2 regions of the Pseudomonas lini genome follow, and region 1 is predicted to be linked to the other one. Evidence: predicted binding sites of a transcription regulator. Region 1 holds the regulator's gene; the other holds the start of a gene.

What was found. Region 1 encodes sigma-54, which starts transcription at its own class of promoters, with help from an activator protein. Its sites were predicted from a motif close to ANTGGCATNNANNTTGCTNT; they were not measured.
Region 2: a site for sigma-54 is predicted at 7,666-7,685, ahead of AB3226_RS10165 (pilin). Genes of this name have one in related genera too.

The regions. Positions count from the first base shown of each region.
Region 1 is NZ_OZ061318.1:4,241,314-4,252,916, forward strand. It holds gene yjgA (ribosome biogenesis factor YjgA) at 1-357, opposite strand, end outside; gene pmbA (metalloprotease PmbA) at 466-1,812, shown strand; gene AB3226_RS19055 (FagA protein) at 2,060-2,455, shown strand; gene AB3226_RS19060 (class II fumarate hydratase) at 2,448-3,824, shown strand; gene AB3226_RS19065 (hypothetical protein) at 3,852-4,292, shown strand; gene AB3226_RS19070 (superoxide dismutase) at 4,294-4,917, shown strand; gene AB3226_RS19075 (ZIP family metal transporter) at 4,946-5,839, shown strand; gene AB3226_RS19080 (HPr family phosphocarrier protein) at 6,015-6,290, opposite strand; gene rapZ (RNase adapter RapZ) at 6,306-7,163, opposite strand; gene ptsN (PTS IIA-like nitrogen regulatory protein PtsN) at 7,166-7,630, opposite strand; gene raiA (ribosome hibernation-promoting factor, HPF/YfiA family) at 7,643-7,951, opposite strand; gene AB3226_RS19100 (RNA polymerase factor sigma-54) at 8,031-9,524, opposite strand; gene lptB (LPS export ABC transporter ATP-binding protein) at 9,709-10,434, opposite strand; gene lptA (lipopolysaccharide transport periplasmic protein LptA) at 10,434-10,982, opposite strand; gene lptC (LPS export ABC transporter periplasmic protein LptC) at 10,969-11,541, opposite strand; gene AB3226_RS19120 (KdsC family phosphatase) at 11,549-11,603, opposite strand, start outside.
Region 2 is NZ_OZ061318.1:2,267,518-2,279,120, reverse strand. It holds gene AB3226_RS10210 (SulP family inorganic anion transporter) at 1-702, opposite strand, end outside; gene ppk2 (polyphosphate kinase 2) at 752-1,576, opposite strand; gene AB3226_RS10200 (energy-coupling factor ABC transporter permease) at 1,917-2,606, shown strand; gene AB3226_RS10195 (hypothetical protein) at 2,670-2,885, shown strand; gene yacG (DNA gyrase inhibitor YacG) at 2,895-3,095, opposite strand; gene coaE (dephospho-CoA kinase) at 3,092-3,715, opposite strand; gene AB3226_RS10180 (A24 family peptidase) at 3,712-4,584, opposite strand; gene AB3226_RS10175 (type II secretion system F family protein) at 4,586-5,803, opposite strand; gene pilB (type IV-A pilus assembly ATPase PilB) at 5,806-7,506, opposite strand; gene AB3226_RS10165 (pilin) at 7,732-8,157, shown strand; gene AB3226_RS10160 (BON domain-containing protein) at 8,472-8,828, shown strand; gene AB3226_RS10155 (DUF2845 domain-containing protein) at 9,185-9,481, opposite strand; gene AB3226_RS10150 (DUF748 domain-containing protein) at 9,481-11,603, opposite strand, start outside.

The DNA of each region.
Region 1 (11,603 bases):
TGCATCGTCGCCCGCGATTAAGCGATCGCGCCAGCGTTCCAGACCATGGAAACGTTCGTTGTACTGCCGAGTGGAGGCATCCAGTTGATCGAGCAGAGTCAGAATGGCGTCAGTGTCCTGATCGCGCATCAGTTTGCCGATGAACATAAGGTGCCGTTTACGCGCGATATTCGCGGTGTGCTTGGGCGCATCGGCCAGGGCCCGGCGCATAGCGTCGGTCAACGGCAGTTTTGCCAGCAAGTCAGGCTTGAGCGTTGTAAGGCGCTCGCCAAGGTCAACCAGAGCATGAAGCTCGCGTTTAACCTGGGATTTGCTTTTTTCTCCCGTATCGAGGGAGTCGTCGTAAGAATCAACCATGGTGGCCGTCCGCAAAGAAACGCCGCCATGATAACCAGTCGGGGGCCGCTTGTCCGGCCCGGTCGCTCGAAGGCCCTAGCCGAAAGCAGAATTTGAGTGGAGAACAGCATGAGTGCAGTTGAAAGCGTCGGCCCACAAGCGTTGCCGGCACTGCAAGAACAAGTCGAGCAGATCATCGCTGAAGCCAAGCGCCAGGGCGCCAGTGCCTGTGAAGTGGCCGTGTCGCTGGAGCAGGGCTTGTCGACCACGGTGCGTCAGCGGGAAGTCGAAACCGTTGAGTTCAATCGCGATCAGGGCTTTGGCATCACCTTGTATGTGGGGCAGCGCAAAGGCTCGGCCAGCACCTCGGCCAGTGGTCCGGAAGCAATTCGCGAAACCGTCGCCGCCGCGCTGGCCATTGCCAAGCACACCTCCGAAGACGAAGCCTCGGGCCTGGCGGATGCCGCGTTGATGGCCAAGGATCTGCAGGATTTCGACCTGTTCCATCAATGGGACATCACCCCGGAGCAAGCCATCGAGCAGGCCCTGGGCTGTGAAGCGGCGGCGTTTGCCACCGACAGCCGGATCAAGAATGCCGACGGCACCACCCTCAGCACTCACCAGGGCTGCCGGGTTTACGGTAACAGCCATGGTTTTATCGGTGGTTACGCATCGACTCGTCACAGCCTCAGTTGCGTGATGATCGCCGAAGCCGATGGCCAGATGCAGCGCGATTACTGGTATGACGTGAACCGTCAGGGCAATTTGCTGGCCTCTCCGGAGAGCATCGGCCAGCGTGCCGCGCAACGGGCGGCGAGCCGTCTGGGCGCGCGTCCGGTACCGACCTGCGAAGTGCCGGTGCTGTTTTCCGCGGAACTGGCCGGTGGCTTGTTCGGCAGTTTCCTGTCGGCGATCTCCGGCGGCAGTCTGTATCGCAAATCATCATTCCTCGAAGGCACACTGGGGCAGAAGCTGTTCCCGGAATGGCTGACCATCGATGAACGTCCGCACCTGATGCGCGCCCTGGGCAGTTCGGCCTTCGACGGCGATGGCCTGGCGACCTACGCCAAGCCGTTCGTGGAGAAGGGCGAGTTGGTGTCCTACATACTCGGCACCTACTCCGGCCGCAAGCTAGGCATGCCGAGTACCGCCAATGCCGGCGGCGTGCACAACCTGTTCGTCACCCATGGCGACGAAAATCAGGCTGCCTTGCTGCGGCGCATGGGCCGAGGCTTGCTGGTCACCGAATTGATGGGGCAGGGCCTGAACATGGTCACTGGTGATTACTCCCGTGGTGCGGCGGGTTTCTGGGTCGAGAACGGCGAAATCCAGTTCGCGGTTCAAGAAGTGACCATCGCCGGCAACATGCGCGACATGTTCAAGCAGATCATTGCGGTCGGTAATGACCTGGAATTGCGCAGTAACATTCGCACCGGTTCGGTGTTGATCGAGCGGATGACAGTGGCGGGTAGCTGACCTCCGACTGCTGCACAAAAAGGCGCGCCATCCCATTGGGTGGCGCGCCTTTTTTATTGGCCGCAACCCAGACCCTGTGGGAGCGGGCTTGCTCGCGAAGAGGCCATCACATTCGATATCTGCGTCGGCTGGTACACCGCTTTCGCGAGCGAGCCCGCTCCCACAATAAATCTCCATGGATGGCTATGCTTGTTTTGCTTCTCATTATCATCTAATAATAAATCTCATTACCGAATGAGCCCGGATCATGAGTTCTGCCTTGCACGAGCAGCCTTACCTCGAAAGCTGGCGCTGGATGAGTCGCCAGATCCGTTGCGCCATGGACCCTGACGAGCCGCGCCTGATCGAACATTACCTGGCCGAAGGCCGGTATCTGGCGTGTTGCACGGCCACCTCTCCCTGGACCATCGCCGAAACCTCTTTCCGTTTGCTGCTCGACACCGCCACCGATGTCGCGCTGCCCTGGCACTGGCGCAGCCTGTGTCTCGACCAGGCTTGGCGGCCATTGCGCGATCTCGAACGGCAATCACTCTGCGGCTGCCGCCTCAAGCGCTGGCAAAGCTACGCCTGGCAACTGGCGACCTGCGAGTTGCAACCCTCCATCCCCCTCATAGAACTGGTGCAAGGATCTCCCGATGAGTAACACACGTATCGAACGCGACAGCATGGGTGAGCTGCAAGTCCCGATAGACGCCCTTTATGGCGCGCAAACCCAGCGCGCGGTGGATAACTTCCCGATCAGCGGAAAACCGATGCCCGTGCAGTTCATCCGGGCGCTGATTCTGGCCAAGGCTGCGGCCGCCCGAGCCAACGTCGAGCTCAAACAGATCAGCGAATCCCAGGGCAAGGCCATTGTCGACGCAGCTCAAGGCCTGCTCGAAGGCGACTTCATGCAGCATTTCCCGGTGGATATCTTCCAGACCGGTTCCGGCACCAGTTCCAACATGAACGCCAACGAAGTGATCGCCACGCTGGCCAGCCGCTTGTTGGGCGAGCCGGTGAATCCCAACGATCACGTCAATTGCGGTCAGAGCAGCAATGACATCATTCCGACCACCATCCATGTCAGTGCCGCATTGAGCTTGCATGAGCAGTTGCTGCCGGCGCTGGTGCATCTGGTGCAGGTGGTTGAGCACAAGGCCGAGCAGGTTCATCCGTTCGTCAAAACCGGGCGTACCCATTTGATGGACGCCATGCCCGTGCGCATGAGTCAGGTGCTCAATGGTTGGGCGCAACAGCTCAAGGCCAATATCGGTCATCTACAAGATCTGCTGCCAAGCCTGCAATCCCTGGCGCAGGGCGGCACGGCGGTGGGCACCGGGATCAATGCCCATCCAGAGTTTGCGGCGCGTTTCAGCCAGCAACTCAGCCAACTGACCCAGGTGCAGTTCACGCCGGGTAAGGACCTGTTTGCGCTGATCGGCTCGCAGGACACGGCAGTCAGCGTTTCAGGGCAGCTCAAGGCCACAGCGGTCTCCTTGATGAAAATCGCCAATGACCTGCGCTGGATGAATTCCGGCCCGTTGGCCGGGCTCGGTGAAATCGAACTCGAAGGCTTGCAGCCCGGTTCGTCGATCATGCCCGGCAAGGTCAATCCGGTGATCCCGGAAGCCACCGCGATGGTTGCCGCTCAAGTGATCGGCAACGACACGGTGATCACCGTCGCCGGCCAGTCGGGCAATTTCGAGTTGAACGTCATGCTGCCGATCATCGCCCAGAACCTGCTGAGCAGTATCGAGTTGCTGGCCAACGTCAACCGTCTGCTGGGCGACAAGGCTATCACCAGCTTCAAGGTCAACGAGGCCCGGCTCAAGGAAGCGCTGTCGCGCAATCCGATACTGGTCACTGCCCTCAATCCGATCATTGGTTATTTAAAAGCCGCTGAAATTGCCAAGAAGGCTTATCAGCAGGGCCGGCCGGTGATCGATGTCGCCCTGGAACACACCGACCTGACGCGCAGCCAACTGGAAGAATTGCTCAACCCAGAGAAGCTCACCGCAGGCGGCGTGTAATCACTGCTACCGCTTTGGAGGCTCACCATGGAGCACTGGAAACGCACGATCGAAAGGGCCAACCGCCATTTCATGCTGGGCGAACTCGTTGATGCCCGCGAGGCTTACTTGCAGGCACTGGCGCTGGCTCAAGTGTTGTTCGAGCGCTGGGCGGATGCCGACGAAGCGGTGGCGGCCTGCGTGATTTCCCACCACAACCTGGCGGATTTGCATTTGCGCCTGAACCAGCCGGAGGAGAGCGCCGAGTACCTGTGCGCGATCCATCAACGACTGTTGCAGACCGTGCAGAACTCGCGACTGGCGCCAGCTTTGCGTGAAGCCGCGCTGCGTCAGAGCAGCAAAACCTATGTCGAGCTGCTGAATTTCATCAGCGATCACGGCGAGTATCCGCGTACCCACCGTTTGCTGCACGCCGACACCGCTTCGCCCTCGCATCAGCCTGCGCCCTTACAACATGGAGTTCATTGAAATGGCTTTTACCCTGCCAGCCTTGCCGTACGCCTACGACGCCCTGGAACCGCACATTGATGCGCAGACCATGGAAATCCACTACACCAAACACCATCAGACCTACATCAACAACCTCAACGCTGCAGTCGAAGGCACTGAGTTTGCTGAATGGCCCGTGGAAAAACTGGTGGCGGCTGTGCAGCAATTGCCGGAAAAACTTCGCGCGGCGGTGATCAATCAGGGCGGAGGGCATGCCAACCATTCGTTGTTCTGGGAAGTCATGGCCCCCAACGGCGGTGGCCAGCCCGAAGACGCGCTGGCCAAGGCGATCGACGAACAGCTGGGTGGTCTCGACAACTTCAAGGAGGCCTTCACCAAAGCTGCGCTGACCCGTTTTGGCAGCGGTTGGGCCTGGTTGAGTGTGACGCCGCAAAAGACCTTGATCGTTGAAAGCAGCGGCAACCAGGACAGCCCATTGATGAACGGCAATACGCCGATTCTCGGCCTGGACGTTTGGGAGCACGCTTATTACCTGCGCTATCAGAACCGCCGTCCGGAATACATCAATGCGTTCTACAACGTGATCAATTGGCCCGAAGTCGCCGCGCGTTATCAGGCTGCGCTGGTTGAGAACGCCCCCTAAGTCTCTATAAAACAATCCAGGGCTGACTATGGGCACTGAAACACTGGCGATTGGAAGTGGACGAATGTTTCGTTACGCACTGGGATCGCTGTTACTGCTGGCGGGCGTGACGTTATTGGTTGCTCAAGGGCTGAGCTGGCTGGACCTCGAACCGAAACTGCAGCGCGCCCTGCAGGGCGGGGCGATCTGCGCCTTGGGCACAGCCTTGGGCGCCGTGCCGGTGCTGGTGATTCGACGGATGCCTCAAGCAGTCAGTGACACACTGTTGGGTTTTGGGGCCGGAGTGATGCTCGCGGCGACGGCGTTTTCGCTGATTGTGCCGGGCATTGCCGCAGCCGAAAACCTCGGGCTGACGCCTTGGGCGGCTAGCGGCCTGATCAGCTTCGGCATCATGCTGGGCGCATTCGGCTTGTTTCTGGTGGATCGCAAGGTGTCTGGCGCTACGCCTGAAATGCTCGTGGGAACGTTGGAGCGACCAGTGATTCCACCGCGGATCTGGTTGTTTGTGTTTGCCATCATTGCCCACAACATCCCCGAAGGCATGGCGGTCGGCGTCTCGGCCGGTGGTGGCATGCCCGACGCCGACAGCCTGGCCATGGGCATCGCTTTGCAGGATGTGCCGGAAGGGCTGGTGATTGCATTGGTGTTGGCCGGAGCAGGGATGTCGCGGGTCAAGGCGTTCCTGATCGGTGCTGCGTCAGGGTTGGTCGAGCCGGTCTTCGCATTGTTGTGCGCCTGGCTGGTGAGCCTGGCCGAACTGCTGCTGCCTTTGGGGCTGGCACTGGCGGCCGGTGCGATGTTACTGGTGGTGACTCACGAAGTCATCCCCGAATCGCGCCGTCATGGTCACGACAAACTGGCCAGCCTTGGGCTGCTGATCGGGTTTTGTCTGATGATGGTGATGGATACCGCGTTGGCTTGAGGTGCGCAGATTTAGCGAAGAGGTGCTTTTGTGGCGAGGGAGCTTGCTCCCGCTCGGCTGCGGAGCAGTCGTAAAATCAGCGAATGCGGTTATGTTTGTGTACAAGGGTGGCAATTTTGGGGCCGCTTCGCAGCCCAGCGGGAGCAAGCTCCCTCGCCACAAGAGACTGCGCTGTTTATTCGCCTTCGTCGAAGAAGTTGTTGATCAACGCCACCAACGCCTCAAGCGCTTCCTGTTCCTGTTCGCCTTCGGTACTCAGGTGGATTTTGGTACCCTTGCCAGCGGCCAGCATCATCATGGCCATGATGCTTTTGCCATCTACCACGGATTCTGGCGTGCGTCCTACCCTGATCGTGCAATCCGGAAACTGACCGGCAACCCCGACGAACTTGGCAGACGCACGGGCATGCAGGCCCAGCTTGTTGATGATTTCGATTTCCAGAGCAGGCATCGCGATGTGAATCCTTTAGCTGAGGTCGCGGTGGCGGACCTGGACGTTCTTCAGGGTTTTTTGCAGGACCTGACCCAGGCGTTCGGTCAGGTAGACAGAGCGGTGATGCCCGCCGGTGCAGCCAATGGCAATGGTGACATAAGCGCGGTTGCTGGCGGCAAAGCGGGGCAGCCACTTGAGCAAGTAGGAGGAAATGTCCTGGAACATCTCTTCGACGTCAGGCTGTGCCGCCAGGTACTCGGCCACCGGTTGATCGAGCCCGGACTGTGCCCGTAGCTCCGGCTTCCAGTAAGGGTTGGGCAGACAGCGCACGTCGAACACCAGATCAGCGTCCACCGGCATGCCACGCTTGAAGCCGAAAGATTCCACCAGGAACGCGGTGCCCGGTTCCGGCTGATTCAGCAGGCGCAACTTGATGGTATCGCGTAGCTGATACAGGTTCAGATTGGTGGTGTTGACCTTGAGGTCGGCCAGATCGGCGATAGGCCCCAGCAGATTGGTTTCGTCCTGAATCGCCTCCGCCAATGAGCGGTTGGCGCTGCTCAGTGGGTGACGACGGCGAGTTTCCGAAAAGCGTTTGAGCAAGGTTTCTTCGTCGGCGTCCAGGTACAGCACATCGCACTGGATATGCCGGCTGCGGACTTCTTCCAGCAATTCGGGAAACCGTGACAAGTGACTCGGCAAGTTACGCGCATCGATGGACACGGCCACCAGCGGTTGTGCCAGTTCGGTGTGAATCAATGCGCGCTCGGCCAGTTCCGGCAGCAAGCCGGCAGGCAGGTTGTCGATGCAGTAATAACCGTTGTCCTCGAGCACATCGAGGGCGGTACTTTTACCTGAGCCGGAGCGGCCGCTGACGATGATCAGGCGCATGATTAGTGACCGGTTTGCTCGTCCAGGACAACCTGATACAAGGCTTCGTTGCTCGGGGCGCTGCGCAGCTTTTCACGCACTTCCTTGCGATCAAGCATGCTGGCAATCTGGCGCAGCAGTTCCAGGTGCGCATCGGTGGCGGCTTCCGGGACCAGCAGGACAAACAGCAGGTCAACCGGGGCGCCATCAATGGCGTCGAAATCGATAGGGGCTTCCAGGTGCAGCAGCGCACTGATTGGCGAGGTGCAGCCTTTAAGCCGGCAGTGGGGGATGGCGATGCCGTTGCCGAAACCGGTAGAGCCGAGTTTCTCACGGGCAATCAGGGCCTCGAAGACGTCCTGCATTTCCAGATCCGGTACTTCGCGGTGGATAAGGTTGGCAATTTGCTCGAGGGCTTTCTTTTTACTGCCACCCGGCGCGTTCACTTGGGAACGGCCGGGGGTCAGGATGGTTTCTAGTCGGATCATGGATTGGGAGTGTTAACGACCGGTCGCGCCCTGGAGGAGGCTCTGGGTCTTTTCCTTATGCTTTTTAAGTTGGCGATCCAGCTTGTCGGTCAGCAGGTCGATGGCGGCATACATGTCCGTATGCTCGGCATTGGCGACCACCTCTCCGCCGGGAATATGCAGCGTGGCTTCGATCTTCTGCAGCAGTTTTTCGACGTTCATCGTGACTTGAACATTGGTGATCTTGTCGAAATGCCTCTCTAATCGGTCGAGTTTTTCGCCGATGTAGGTGCGCAGGGGTTCGGTCACTTCCAGTTGGTGTCCACTGATGTTGACTTGCATACAGCTTCTCCTTCGTTGCCAGTGCATAAAGCGGCAGGCAGAAATGCCTGCCACTGGAACGCTGTGGCGAGCCCGGCGGCTACATCAACCGCTTCCGTTCGCTGGAAGGCGCGATCCCCAGGGATTCGCGGTACTTGGCGACGGTGCGACGGGCTACCTGAATGCCTTGTGCCTCCAGTAAACCAGCGATCTTGCTGTCACTCAACGGCTTTTTCTGATTTTCCGCGGCAACCAGTTTTTTGATGATCGCGCGGATCGCCGTGGACGAGCATTCACCGCCTTCGGAGGTACTGACGTGGCTGGAAAAAAAGTATTTCAGTTCATAGATGCCCCGTGGGGTATGCATGAATTTTTGCGTGGTCACCCGTGAAATCGTCGATTCATGCATGCCCACCGCTTCGGCGATGTCATGCAGCACCAACGGCTTCATGGCTTCGTCACCGTATTCAAGAAAGCCGCGTTGATGCTCGACGATCTGGGTGGCGACTTTCATCAGGGTTTCATTGCGGCTTTGCAGGCTCTTGATGAACCAACGAGCCTCCTGCAGCTGATTACGCATGAAGGTGTTATCAGCGCTGGTATCGGCGCGGCGCACGAAACCGGCGTACTGGGCGTTGACACGCAGGCGTGGCACCGATTCCTGATTCAGCTCCACCAGCCAGCGCTCGTTGTCCTTGCGCACAATCACGTCGGGAACGACGTATTCGGCTTCGGCGGACTCGATTTGTGAACCCGGGCGCGGGTTGAGGCTCTGGACCAGTTCGATGACCTGACGCAGTTCATCTTCCTTGAGCTTCATGCGACGCATCAGCTGGCTGTAGTCGCGGCTGCCGAGCAGGTCGATGTAGTCGGTGACCAGGCGCTTGGCCTCGGCCAGCCAAGGGGTCTTGGCTGGCAGTTGACGCAGTTGCAGCAGCAGGCACTCACCGAGGTTGCGGGCGCCGATGCCAGCGGGTTCGAATTGCTGGATGCGGTGCAGGACGGCTTCGATTTCGTCCAGTTCGATGTCCAGTTCCGGGTCGAAAGCTTCGAGGATTTCCTCGAGGGTTTCGTCCAGGTAGCCCTGATTGTTGATGCAGTCGATCAGGGTCACGGCGATCAGGCGATCGGTGTCGGACATAGGTGCCAGGTTCAGTTGCCAGAGCAAATGGCTTTGCAGGCTTTCACCGACCGATGTGCGGGTGGTGAAATCCCACTCGTCGTCATCGTTGCTCGGCAGGCTGCTGGCGCTGGTCTGGTAGACGTCTTCCCAGGCCGTGTCGACGGGCAATTCGTTGGGGATGCGCTCGTTCCAGTCGCCTTCCTCAAGGTTATCCACCGTTGGGGCGGTTTCCTGGTAAGAGGGTTCCTGAATGTCGGCGTTGGGTTTTTGTTCGGCGCTATCGGCCAAGGGGTCAGCGTTATCGAAGTCGTCGCCTTCTTCCTGGCGTTCGAGCATCGGATTGGACTCCAGGGCCTCCTGGATTTCCTGTTGCAGGTCCAGGGTCGACAATTGGAGCAGGCGGATGGCCTGTTGCAGCTGCGGTGTCATCGTCAGCTGCTGGCCCATTCTCAAGACTAGCGATGGTTTCATGGCAGGGGCTTAACACCTTATTCGCCGGCGCACATGCGCCATCCACTACAGAGCGCCGAAGCGCCAAACATAAGCAAATTATATGCCCGAAACTGAAGTGTTTGCCTAGAGCGCTGTAACAATAAAAACTTATTGATTTTTTATTGAAGCGAGCGCTCTCTCGGCGACTGGGGCACCTCAGTGCTTACAGGCGGAACTCATGGCCCAGATACACTTCCTTGACCAGTTCGTTGGCCAGGATGGTGGCGGAGTCACCTTCGGCGATCAACTGGCCGTCGTTGACGATGTAGGCCGTTTCGCAGATATCCAGGGTTTCGCGGACGTTGTGGTCCGTGATCAGCACACCAATGCCTTTGGCCTTGAGGTGGTGGATGATCTGCTTGATGTCGCCCACCGAAATCGGGTCTACGCCGGCGAAGGGTTCGTCGAGGAGGATGAATTTCGGGTTAGTAGCCAGGGCTCGGGCGATTTCCACACGGCGGCGTTCACCACCGGACAGGCTCATGCCGAGGTTGTCGCGGATGTGGTGGATGTGAAATTCCTGCAGCAGGCTTTCCAGCTCCTGGCGACGACCGGCCTTGTCGAGTTCCTTGCGGGTCTCGAGGATGGCCATGATGTTGTCGGCCACCGACAGTTTGCGGAAGATCGATGCTTCTTGCGGAAGATAGCCGATACCCGCCTTCGCGCGACCGTGCATTGGCTGGTGGCTGACGTCCAGGTCATCGATCAGGACGCGGCCCTGATCGGCCTGCACCAAGCCGACAATCATGTAGAAGCAAGTGGTTTTACCGGCACCGTTAGGACCAAGCAGGCCGACGATCTGACCGCTGTCGATGGACAGGCTGACGTCGCGCACGACCTGACGGCTCTTGTAGCTCTTGGCCAGATGCTGAGCTTTCAGAGTTGCCATTACTGGGCCTTTTGCTCGTCGGTTTTCTTCTTCGGCTGGATCACCATGTCGATGCGAGGACGTGCCTCAGTGACCTTGTTACCCGTGGCGCGACCGGCGCTCGCAAGCTTTTTGACCGTGTCGTAGACAATTTTCTCGCCTTGGGTGACGTTGTTGTCTTTATCGATGACTTTAGCGCGATCGATCAGCACGACGCGGTTTTGCGAGGCGTGGTACTGAATAGTTACGCCGTAGCCCTGAACCGGCTTGGTATCGCCCGCCGTTTGCAGTTGCTCGAAGTAGGCGAGGTTGCCCACCGAAGTCACCACGTCGATATCGCCGGCCGGGGTGCGAGTGATGGTTACGGTGTTGCCCTTAACGATCATCGAACCCTGAGTGATGATCACGTCGCCTTTATAGGTGGCAACGCCATTCTTGTCGTCCAGTTGGGCATCGTCGGCCTGAATGCGGATAGGCTGCTCTTGATCGTTCGGCAGAGCCCAGGCGCTCACGCTTCCCAGTGCTGCGCCCAGACTGAGCAAAATAGGGAGAGTTTTAACGAGCCTCATACTGTCCTCTTACGTTCGATAGCAGGTGTATCCTGCTTTCTTTCAAGTACGCTTTCATTCCGTTGCCTGTCGATACACCGCCAGCGCCGTCGATTCTAACGGGTTGATCGGTCTGCGCATATTGCTGCTGCGGGAACACTGTCATACGGGTGGTGGTAATCAGGGTTTTGCGGTTTTTTTCGTCGAAACGGGTGATACGTACCGAATCAATCAGCTCGACCTGAGTGCCGTCCGGATTGACTTCACCCTTCTCGCTCTGGACATGCCACGGGAACTCGGTGCCGCGGAACATGTTCAGGTCAGGATTGGTCAGCAACGTCACTTCGGTCGCTTTCAGGTGTTCGACCTTGTCCGACGTCATCTCGTATTGCAGTTTGCCGTCGGGCAGGTACTGCACGCTATGGGCATTGACGGCGTAATAGTCGATCGCGCTTTCATCGACCTTCGCCACCGGCTTGTCGAGGAAGCGTTCAGGGCTGATGTTCCAGTAGCCGACCGCCGCAAAAATCGCTGCTATGCAACCGAACACCAGGATGTTGCGAATTTTTTTGCTCAGCATGATGGGCTCACAGGTACGCGGCGTTGGCCGCATCGAGACGGCCCTGGGCGCGCAGGATCAAT
Region 2 (11,603 bases), 2.0 Mb from region 1:
GGCGATCAGAATGCCCGGCACGCGCTTGTTGCCCTTGAGCAGCATAATCACCGCCAGAGTAGCTGCGCCGACCATGAAGGCGGTCCAGTTGGTTTTTCCCTCCATTATCGCTGTAGCGATCGCCCACAGGTTTCTCAGCGGGCCGTCGGATTCAATCGAAAAACCGAAAAATTTGGGCAGTTGGCTGATCAAAACCGTCAGCGCGATCCCGTTCATGTACCCGTAGCGGATCGGTTTGGAAAGAAGCTCCGTGACAAAGCCCAGGCGAGCTATGCCGGCCAGGATGCACACCACTCCCGATACGATCGCCATCATGCTCGCAAGGGCGATGGCACGATGCGGATCACCGCCGGACAGTGGCAGCACGACGGCGAGAATGACGGCAGCCAGCGAGGAATCCGGCCCCAGCACCAGAATCCGGCTGGGTCCGAACAGCGCATAAGCGAGCAGCGGAACGATGGTCGCGTAAAGGCCATAGATGCCGGGTACGCCCGATGCCACTGCGTAGGCGATGCCGACAGGCACCAGCATCGTGGTCAGTACCAAACCGGCCACAAGGTCGTGCCTCAACCAGGCTATTTTGTATCCGCGTAGCGTGCGCAGTCCCGGCAGCCAGCGATCCCAACCGGCCTTGTCGTCGGTATCCCGATGGGCAATCCGGCCCGGTTCCGGGACGGGAGGCGAAGCATCCGAATGGCTCATAGGACTGTGGCCCTTTGGTGTACAGCGCAGATCCGCTTGAACGTGCCGGTCAGAATTTTTCTGGAATTCGCCTTAGCGGATAATTCGGTTCACGATAGCCGCCTGATTTCTGCCGTTTGGGCAAAATCACCTTCTCGCGCGGTACATTTTTGTACGGAATGCGGCTGAGCAAATCAGAGATGATGTTGAGACGGGCCCGCTTTTTGTCGTTCGAGTTGGCCACAAGCCACGGAGCATGATCGGTGTCGGTCGCCTTGAACATGTCGTCGCGTGCGCGCGAGTAGTCATACCAGCGGCTGTATGACTTGAGATCCATTGGCGTCAGTTTCCAGATTTTACGGCCATCCTTGATCCGTGCCTCGAGCCGACGGGTCTGCTCCTCTTCGCTGACTTCCAGCCAATACTTGAACAGCATTACGCCCGAGTCGACCATCATGCGTTCCATGAGGGGGGCCAGGCTCAGGAAACGAGTCACCTGCTCATCGGTACAAAATCCCATCACCCGCTCGACCCCGGCGCGGTTGTACCAACTGCGATCGAAGATCACCACTTCGCCAGCCGCTGGCATGTGCGCCAGGTAGCGCTGTATATACATCTGGCTCTTCTCGCGATCGGTCGGTGCAGGTAGCGCCACCACCCGAAAGACACGCGGGCTCACCCTTTCAGTGAGCGCCTTGATCGTGCCGCCCTTGCCGGCACCGTCGCGCCCCTCGAAGACGATACAAATCTTGATGCCTTTTTGTTTCACCCATTCCTGCAACTTGACCATTTCGACATGCAGCCGGCGTAACTGCTCAAGATAGTCCTTGTTCGTCAGTTTCAAGGGTTCAGCGGCGTTACTTTTAACAGGGGTTTTCTTCTTGTCCTTTGCCATGACCCAAGCCTCACATATGCCAGTCGTATTGCTTCGAGCAAAACTGGCGTCAGTCGTGGACGGCCCTCTGCTCTTGACGTTCAACTCCATACCAACCGCGTGAGTCTAGTTCATGGTTTAACCTCCATTTCCTTGCCGTCACCGAACAGCGAAGAATTCGGATAAACCCCTACCTTGACCTAGGATTCTCTACTCGCCGGGGTAAACGCGCGACACGGCCAGTCAGAAACGCCGGTATAGACTGAGAGCTATCACGATGGGAGAGACGCGTGAAATATAGAACAGTGTTGCTGCTCAGTCCTGCGCTTATATGGGCCCAGGTGCCGAAGAAGGCACGGCCATGATTGGCGCCGAACTGCTGTCACCGCAAAGCCTCACAGTCGGCTGGCTGATTTACGTGCCGGCGGTGATCTGGGCTGTCTGTCGAGCGCCCTGGGTTGAATTGTTCAGCGATAGCCGCCGTCAGCATCTGTTGTTCGGCACGGTGTTCGCGCTGTTCATGCTCTGGCTGGTGCGACGGGACTTCGACACTGGCGTGTCCTATCACTTCATCGGCATGACGGCAGTGACGTTACTGCTGGATTGGCCGTTGGCGATTGTCGGCGGGTTGGTCGCGCAAACGGGATTGGTGCTGCTCGGGCGGCAGGACATGGCGGCCATGGGGGTCAACGGGGCGCTGCTGATTCTGCTGCCGGTGTTGATTACCGAGTGCTGCGCCATCCTGGTCGAGCGCGCGCAACCGCGTAATCCCTTTGTGTACATCTTCTGTTCCGGCTTTTTTGCCGCTGCGTTGTCGGCCCTGTTGTGTTTGATTCTGGCGCTCACGCTGCTGTGGTATGACGAACGTTTCGCCATGCCGTATTGGCTGGAAGATTTTGTCGGCTATCTGTGGCTGCTGATTTTTCCGGAAGCGTTTATCAACGGCATGGTGGTCAGCGCATTGGTGGTGTTCTGCCCCGAATGGCTGGAGACATTCAATCGCACGCGCTACCTTTCGGCGCCCTGGAAAGGCGACGATCCCAAATCTTGATCCACATCAAATCCAAAAAACGTTGCCGAATCCATGCTCTGGAAAACCTTCAGGAGCAATGGCATGAGTGTGTATGAGTGGGCCCGGCAGGAGTTGCGTCAGAGTCTGGATGTGGCGCAAGAGGTGGGCTTCGATCCGGGATTGAGCCTGCGCGCCTTGCTCAGTGCGGTGGTGCAGCAGAGCAAGGCGGTACGCAATATAGAAGACCTGGCCGATGAGTTGCGGTTTCTCGCCGAGAATCTCGACGAAGGCCAGGATTATGGCTTTATGCGGCCCTGAGGGTCGGGATCAGTGACGCGGGTCGAAGTCTTCGCTGAACATTTCGTCTTCGGCATCCGGGCTCACCGGGATCTTGTGTTCTTCCGACGCCCAGGCACCCAGGTCGATCAGTTTGCAACGGTCCGAACAGAACGGCCGGAACTTGTTTTCCGGGCTCCATTCGACAGGGGCGCCACAGGTTGGGCAATCGACGGTTGGGGTTTGGCTCATGACTGGCCTCCACGCAAAGTAAGGTAAAAGTGATGCAGTCGTTCGACCTCGCTGTGCAGCCAGGCGAGGTCGCGGTCGTTGACCACCACATCGTCGGCGTGGCTCACGCGGTCCTGTCGGCTGGACTGGGCCTTGAGGATCGCCTGGACCTGTTGTTCGCTGGTCTGGTCACGCTGCAGGGTGCGTTCGATCTGTAACTGTTCCGGAGCATCGATCACCAGGACCCGTTGGGTCATGGCGTACTGCCCGGACTCGATCAGCAGCGGCGAAACCAGAATCGCGTAAGGCGATTGTGCCTTGGCCAGATGGTGGGCGATCTCTTCGGCGATCAGCGGATGCAATAACGCTTCGAGCCAGCGGCGCTCATCCGCCACCTCGAAGATCAGCTTGCGCAGGGCCGCGCGATCCAGTTGGCCGTCGGCTTGCAGCACGCCGGGGCCAAAGTGCTCGGCAATCTTCGCCAGCGCCGGGCGACCGGGTTCGACCACCCAGCGAGCCGCATGATCGGCGTCCACCACATGCACGCCCAGATCGATGAAGTGCTTGGCGGCCGCGCTTTTGCCGCTGCCGATGCCGCCGGTCAGGCCGAGAATCCAGGGTTTTTCCACAGGGGTATTCATTTCAAACCGACAAACTGCCAATAGAAGCCGGTTATTTGACCACCCCAGAGCAAGGCAATCCAGCCGGCAATGGCCAGATAGGGGCCAAAGGGCAGTGGAGTCGAGGTTTTTGCGTCCCGCAGGCGCAACAAAATCACTCCGATGATGGCGCCCAGCAGCGATGACAGCAGGATGGTCAGCGGCAGGATCTGCCAGCCGCCCCAGGCGCCGAGCATCGCCAATAGCTTGAAGTCACCGTAGCCGATGCCGTCCTTGCCGGTGATCAGCTTGAACAGCCAGAACACCGTCCATAGCGCCATGTAGCCGGCTACCGCGCCCCAGAGCGCGTCATGCAGTGGCACGAAGAGCCCGAAACTGTTGACGATCAACCCCAGCCATATCAACGGCAGCACCAGCACGTCCGGCAACAGCTGGTGTTCGGCGTCGATCAGGCTCATCGCCAAAAGGCCCCAGCTCAGGACCAGCACCATGCAGGCCTGCCAACCGAAACCGAAATGCCAGGCGACGAACGCCGACAGCACGCCGCAGGCCAGTTCGGTCAGCGGGTAACGTTTGCTGATGGGCGTCGCGCAGTTCGAGCATCGCCCACGTAAAAACAGGTAACTGAGCACGGGAATATTTTCCCACGCTCGAATCCGATGGCCACAGTCTGGGCACTCGGAGTGAGGCAGTATCAGGTTGTAAGCCGGGCCGGGGGCTTCGGGTGGCAAGTCCAGTACGTCATGGGCCTGCAGGCGCCATTCACGCTCAAGCATTTTCGGCAGGCGCCAGACCACCACATTGAGGAAACTGCCGATCAGCAAACCGATCACCAATGCGGTGATCGTGAAGGCCAGTGGGTTGAAATTCAGAAATTCGTTCAAGGACATATCAGATCGCTGAGCCAAGTTGGAAGATGGGCAGGTACATCGCAACGACCAGGCCGCCGACGACAACCCCCAGCACCACCATGATGAACGGCTCCATCAGACTGGTCAGGTTATCGACCATGTTGTCCACCTCCGCCTCGTAGAAACTCGCGACCTTGTCGAGCATATCGTCCAGTGCGCCGGACTCTTCGCCGATGGCCGTCATCTGGATCGCCATGTTCGGAAAGATCCCGGAGGTGCGCATGGCAAAATTCAGCTGCATGCCGGTGGATACGTCCTGCTTGATACGTAACACCGCTCGCTTGAACACGATATTGCCCGTCGCGCCCGCCACTGAATCCAGAGCTTCGACCAATGGCACCCCGGCGGCAAATGTGGTCGACAAGGTGCGGGCGTAACGGGCCACGGCGGACTTGTACATGAGCGCGCCAACCAACGGCAGTTTCAGCAGCCAGGTGTCCATTCGGTCCCGCAGACCCTGGGACTTTTTCAAGGCGTGACGTACGCCGAAGAATGCTCCAACCAGCACGCCGAGCACCATCCACCACCAGGCCTGCAGGAACTCCGACAAGCCGATGACCATCACGGTGAACGCCGGTAGTTCGGCGCCAAACCCCGAGAACACCGACTCGAACTGCGGCACCACCTTGACCAGCAGAATCCCGGTCACGATGATCGCGACGAACACCACGGCCAGCGGATACGTCATGGCTTTCTTGATCTTGGCCTTGAGGCTTTCGCTCTTTTCCTTGTAGGTCGCCACCCGTTCCAGCAGCGTATCCAGAGCGCCGGCCTGTTCGCCGGCATCAACAAGGTTGCAGTACAGCTCATCGAAATACTGGGGTTTTTTGCGCAGGGCCGCGGCGAAGCTGTTACCGGCCGCGACTTCCTGTTTAACCTCGTCCACCAGCTTGCGCATGTTCGGGTTATCGAAGCCCTCGCCGATAATGTCGAACGATTGCAGCAACGGTACGCCGGCTTTCATCATGGTCGCCATCTGCCGGGTAAACAGGGCAATATCCAGGGCCTTGATGCGTTTGCCGGCACTGAAAATGGATGCGGTTTTTTTCCGCACCTTGCCCGGGCTGATGCCTTGCTTGCGTAACTGCGCCTTGATCAGCGCGGGATTCTGGCCGGTCAACTCGCCGGTCATTTTTGTGCCTTTTTTGTCTGTGCCTTCCCAGGCATATACGCTGATTTTCGCTGCTTTGACCGCCATGTTCAGTCCTTGGTGACCCGGTTGATTTCTTCAAGGCTGGTGATGCCTTGCATGGCCTTGAGCAGGCCCGAAGTACGCAGGTCGTTGAAGCCGTCCTTACGCATCTGGATGTCGATTTCCAGTGAATTGCCTTCGGCCATGATCAGCCGTTGCAGGTCCGGGGTGTTCTTTACCACTTCATAAATCCCTACTCGCCCTTTGTAACCGTTGTTGCATTGATCGCAACCGACCGGTTCATAGATCGTGAACGAGCCGATGCGTTCCTCGGGAAAGCCTTCTTTGAGTAACGCCTCGCGGGGAATGTCGATGGGCTTTTTGCAATGACTGCACAGTTTGCGCGCCAGGCGCTGGGCGATGATCAGGCTGACCGAGGTCGCGATGTTGAATCCCTGAATCCCCATGTTGCGCAAGCGGGTCAGGGTTTGCGCGGCGCTGTTGGTGTGCAGGGTGGAAAGCACCATGTGCCCGGTCTGGGCAGCCTTGATGGCGATTTCGGCGGTTTCGAGATCGCGGATTTCACCGACCATGATCACGTCCGGGTCCTGGCGCAGAAACGAGCGCAGCGCCTGGGCGAAATCCAGTCCTTGCCTCGGATTGACGTTGACCTGGTTGATGCCTTCCATGTTGATTTCTACCGGGTCTTCGGCAGTGGAGATGTTGATGTCGACGGTGTTGAGGATATTCAACCCGGTATAGAGCGACACGGTCTTGCCCGAGCCGGTGGGGCCGGTTACCAGGATCATTCCCTGTGGCTGCTTGAGGGCGGCCATGTACAGGTCTTTTTGCTCGGGTTCGTAGCCGAGGGCGTCGATGCCCATTTGTGCACTGGAAGGGTCGAGGATCCGGATTACCACCTTCTCGCCCCACAGGGTCGGCAGGGTATTGACCCGGAAGTCGATGGATTTGCTTTTGGACAGATGCATCTTGATTCGCCCGTCCTGGGGTTTGCGCCGCTCGGAGATGTCGAGACTGGCCATGACCTTCAGTCGGGAAGCAATGCGGTTGGCCAGTTGCGTCGGCGGCCTGGCGACCTCCCGCAGCATGCCGTCGGTGCGCATCCGCACGCGGTAGATTTTTTCATAGGGCTCGAAATGCAGGTCGGAAGAGCCGCTCTTGATCGCATCGAGTAGCATCTTGTGGACGAAGCGAACCACGGGCGCGTCATCGGTATCTTGCCCTGCAATGGGGTCCTGTTTCTGCTCATCGACCGACTCGATGTCCAGCCCGTCGAGGTCGACATCGGCCATGTCCTCCAGGCCGGTGGAGTGGTTGTCAAAGAATTTTTCGATGGCGTCGCTGAGTTTGTCTTCCTCCACCAGGATGGCTTCGGTGCTCAGCCCGGTGCTGAACTGGATGTCGTTGATGGCTTGATGATTGGTCGGGTCTGAAATCCCCACGAACAGCTTGTTACCACGTCGCCAGAGGGGCAGGGCGTGGTGCTGACGGATCAGCTTCTCACTGACCAGCCCTCGGGGTTGGGTGTCCTTGTCCAGGCAATTGAGGTCCAGCAGGGCCATGCCGAAATGCTCCGAGGCCACCTCGGCGACCTGCCAGCTTTTCAGCAGTTTGTTTTGCACCAGATAACTGACCAGCGAAATTCGATTGCGTTGGGCTTGCTGATACGCCTGTTGCGCACTTTGGTCAGTGATCAGCTCGGCCAGTACCAATTGCTTGGCCAGACCGCTAAGGGCAATGTCATTCATTGGAATACCGGACGCAGACAGTTAATGACTTATAGCCTAGTCAAGCAGTGGAACCAAACCAGCCGGGATGAGGTGACAAAAAGTGTCAGATAGTGCGGATCCTTGGAGCAGGAAAGGTCTTTACCGTGATCTCGCGCCCAGCAGGTAGGGCGCGCGCGGTTTGGCATGACCTGTGCTGTGCCTTATTCAGATCATGAGATTTCGACTCATGCATGGAGCCTGTCTATGAAAAATCAAAAAGGTTTTACTCTGATCGAGCTGCTGATCGTGGTAGCGATCATCGGGATTCTGGCGACGTTTGCGTTGCCGCAATATTCGAAGTACCAGGCGCGGGCGAAGGTCACTGCTGCGGTTGCAGAAATCTCTGCACTGAAGGTGCCTTTCGAAGACGTTATCAATCAAGGCACCGATATTGCCGCCCCCGCCGGGATCGGCGCGGCGAGCGCCACCACGGGTAATTGCACGATTACGGCAACGGGTACCGCCTCTTCCGGTGTGGGCAGTATTGGTTGCACGATTCTCAACGCACCGGGGCCGGTGCTCGGCAAAACCGTCACGCTTTCGCGCACACTTGCCGGTGGCTGGACTTGCGCCACTACGGTTGACGCGGAATACGCGCCTAAAGGTTGCCCTCCCACTCCCGCTAGCTGATTCATTCATCCTGCCAATGCCCCGCGTTTCACGACGCGGGGCATTTTTTTGTTCGCTATTTTTAGGGCCATTCAGGTAATCGAGAAACCCCCGAAAATTCATGGCCTTAGGCCTGCGTTAAAACCCGCATGTTGCATGTAGATAATTTCGCAGTCATGCAATTTGCATGATTTCGAAAATTGCCGCTGTTATTAAATGATTGATTTATAAGCATTTAATTTTTATCGGACAGTTGGCACAGCGTTCGCACTCTCTCCAGTAACCCTGCTGACAAGACACGCAGCAGACTTTCCAGAAATACAGGAGTTACTCGTATGAAGAAGTTCGCTATCGCTGCCGCTACTGCTACCGCGTTGACTCTGACCATGGCCAACGCTGCATTTGCACAGACCACCCAAGCGACTCAGGCACCCATGATGCTGGCCGCCGGTGAAGTCACTGAAGCGAAAGAGGATGTTTCCGATACCTGGATCACAACCAAAGTCAAAGCAGACCTGGTAACTGAAAAAGGCATCCCGGGCACCGACATTAAAGTCGAAACCAACAAAGGCGTTGTTTCCCTGTCTTCCATGACCGTTCTGACAGACGCTCAGAAAACCACCGCCGTGGCAATTGCCAAGAAAATCAAAGGCGTCAAAGCGGTGTCCGCTGACGGCCTGAAATCCGAGTAAGGCAAGGCTTCTCGCCTGGACCGGGAGAAGGTGCGGTAGATGGGCCGAGTCATACGTCTGCCGCGACTTGAGAGTTCATGCGAAAGGCCACAGGGACGTGGCCGTTACAGGCCCCGGCATTCGTGTCGGGGCCTGTTCTATTACGGGCTACGCAAAACAACTGAGGGAGCGAGCCTTTGTGGCGAGGGGGCTTGCCCCCGTTGGGGGTGCGGAGCGCCCCTGAAACCAGGCACCGCGATCTTGAATGGGAATGCGATGACCGGTTTACGATTGCTTCGCAATCGAACGGGGCGATGCGGCGTTCCGACAAGCCCCCTCGCCACAAAGGCTCGCTCCCACATTGGTTTGCAGGGGGCTCAATTCCCACGCTTGCTGGTGATTCGAACCAACCGGTTGCCTTCAAAGCGCAGGTACTGGTACATCCCGCTGTTGGGGCCGTAGGTCCATTCCTCGACCTGAAACTCTTCCCGCCGATTGGCGCTGCGCTTGTAGCCCAACACGTCACGGGCAACAGGCTCTCCGCATTTGTGCAGCACTTCGCCGGACCTGTCCCCGACGCTGATCAATTGACTGCCGCAGCGCAAGGTATCGGCCGCCGCTGCCTGGCCGGCAGCTAGCGCCAGGGTCAGGCTCAGAAGCCAGCGTGCGCCCATCACTCGGCATCCAGGTGCAAAGACGTGATAACCCGGCCATCGCTTTCTGCCTCACCGAGGCTGGCGTCGATGAAGTACACGCGGTCATCGGCCAACTGACCCTTGTCCACCAGATAATCCTTGATGCTGCTGGCCCGTTCTTGCCCCAGTTGACGCAACAACACCTCGCTGGAACTCCAGAACGCGATCACACCTTCACGCATTTTTTTACTGCGTTCTTCTTTGCCCAAGTCCTTCCATTCGGCGGGCGGCTGGGTCTTGAGGCGTGTGCGGTAGATCCCTTCAAGCAGCGGGCCTTTCTCGTTGTCCGGTACGTCCAGCAACGAGGCCTGGGCCGGTACTTTGTCACCGCGACGCTGGAGCATTTTGTAGTAGTTGTACTGGTATTCCCTCTCCAGGCGCTGCTCGGCAATCAGCGGGCCATCGCTGCTCTTGGCGGCGGTGCCTTCGATTTCCAGGCGCAGGGCTGGACGCTCCTTGAGCGCTTGGGACAGTTTGACCAGCGCCGTTTCGGCGTCTTTGCTCAGGTCGCTGGAACCCGGTGCGAACGCCACCGTGCCCAAATCTTCCGAACCGCCGCCGCTGACCAGGCCGCCAATCATTTTGAATGGCGCTGCGGCCGCTTTCACAATCAGATTGCGCAGGGTCTGCCAGACAATAGGCATGATGCTGAATTGCGGGTTGTTCAGGTCGCCGCTCACCGGCAGCTCGATGGAAATCTTGCCGTCGACATCCTTGAGCAACGCAATCGCCAGTTTCAGCGGCAGGCTCACGGCGTCTGGGCTGTCGACCTTTTCACCCAGTTGCAACTGCTCGACCACCACTTTGTTTTCGGCCAGGAGCTGGCCGTTAGTGATCTTGTAATGCAGATCGAGATTGAGCCGGCCCTTGCGGATACGGTAACCGGCGAACTTGCCGGAGTAGGGCGTCAACGTGGTCAGTTCCACCCGTTTAAAACTGGTGGCGATGTCCAGGCTGGCCATCGGATCGAACGGGTTGACCGAGCCCTTGATGGTCACCGGCGCATAGCGGTCAACTTTGCCTTTGACATCGACACTGGCCGGTTTTGCCTGGCGGCTGTCGATGGTGCCAATCTTCCCGTTGAGCTGTTGAACGGCCGTGGCGAAGTTCGGGGTCAGGCTGAAGTCGGCGAAGTTCGCCGAACCGTCATTAATGGCGATGCCACCAATGTGGATGCCCAGCGGCTTTTCCTTTGCGGTTGCCGGTTTGGCCGCGGCGGTCTTGGCGCCGGAATCGGCCGGTTGCGGGATCAACAGGTCATCGACGTTGGTAGTGCGATCATCGTTGATCATGAAGCGTGCATAAGGCTGGAACAAGTTGACCTTGTCGATCGACAGGCTGTCGCCATGTTGATAATTCAGGCCTTCGAGCACCAACTGTTGCCACTTGAGGAAGTCGCGGGTTTTCAGGGTGTCGAGGGTATGCAGTTGATCGACCTGAGCGCGACCTGTGACGTTGAACGCCAGCGGTTCGGTGCTTTTCAGGTCGACCGCCAGATCACTGCCCAGCATGCCGCTGCGCAGTTCGAGACGAATGAACGGGTTGATGTAGGACTGGGCGACGCGCAGGTCGATGTCCCTGGTCTGTACGTTCAGTTTGGCGCTGATCGGAGCCAGATTGACCACGCCATCCGCTGTGATCTTGCCTTGCTTGCCCACGCCGGTGTCGAGCTTGAGGTTGAAAGGTGAGCCATTGAGGCTGTCGAAATTTTGCAGGTCCAGGTTCAGCGGCCCCAACTCAAGCGCCACGGCGGGTTGCGCCTTGCGGTCGGCCAGGTGCACTTGATAATCGCGCAGTTGCACGTCTTTGAGCAGTACCTGCCAAGGCTTGCTCGGCGTGGTCGGTTCAGGCTTCGGCGAATCGGCAGCCGCCGGTGTGCTGGTCGGCTCGGCATTGGCCTTGGTGGCCGCTTTGGACGGCTGACTGGCGAACAGTTTTTGCCAATCGAGTTGCCCGTCGGCTTCGAGGGCGGCCCAGGTTTCCAGTTTCTGGCTGCGAATCTTGCCGACCACCACTTGCTGTTTGGCCAGGTCTACGGTGGTTTCGCTGATGTCCAGCCGCTCGAGCTTCGCCAGCGGTCGACCGTCCGCAGTCTTGATGG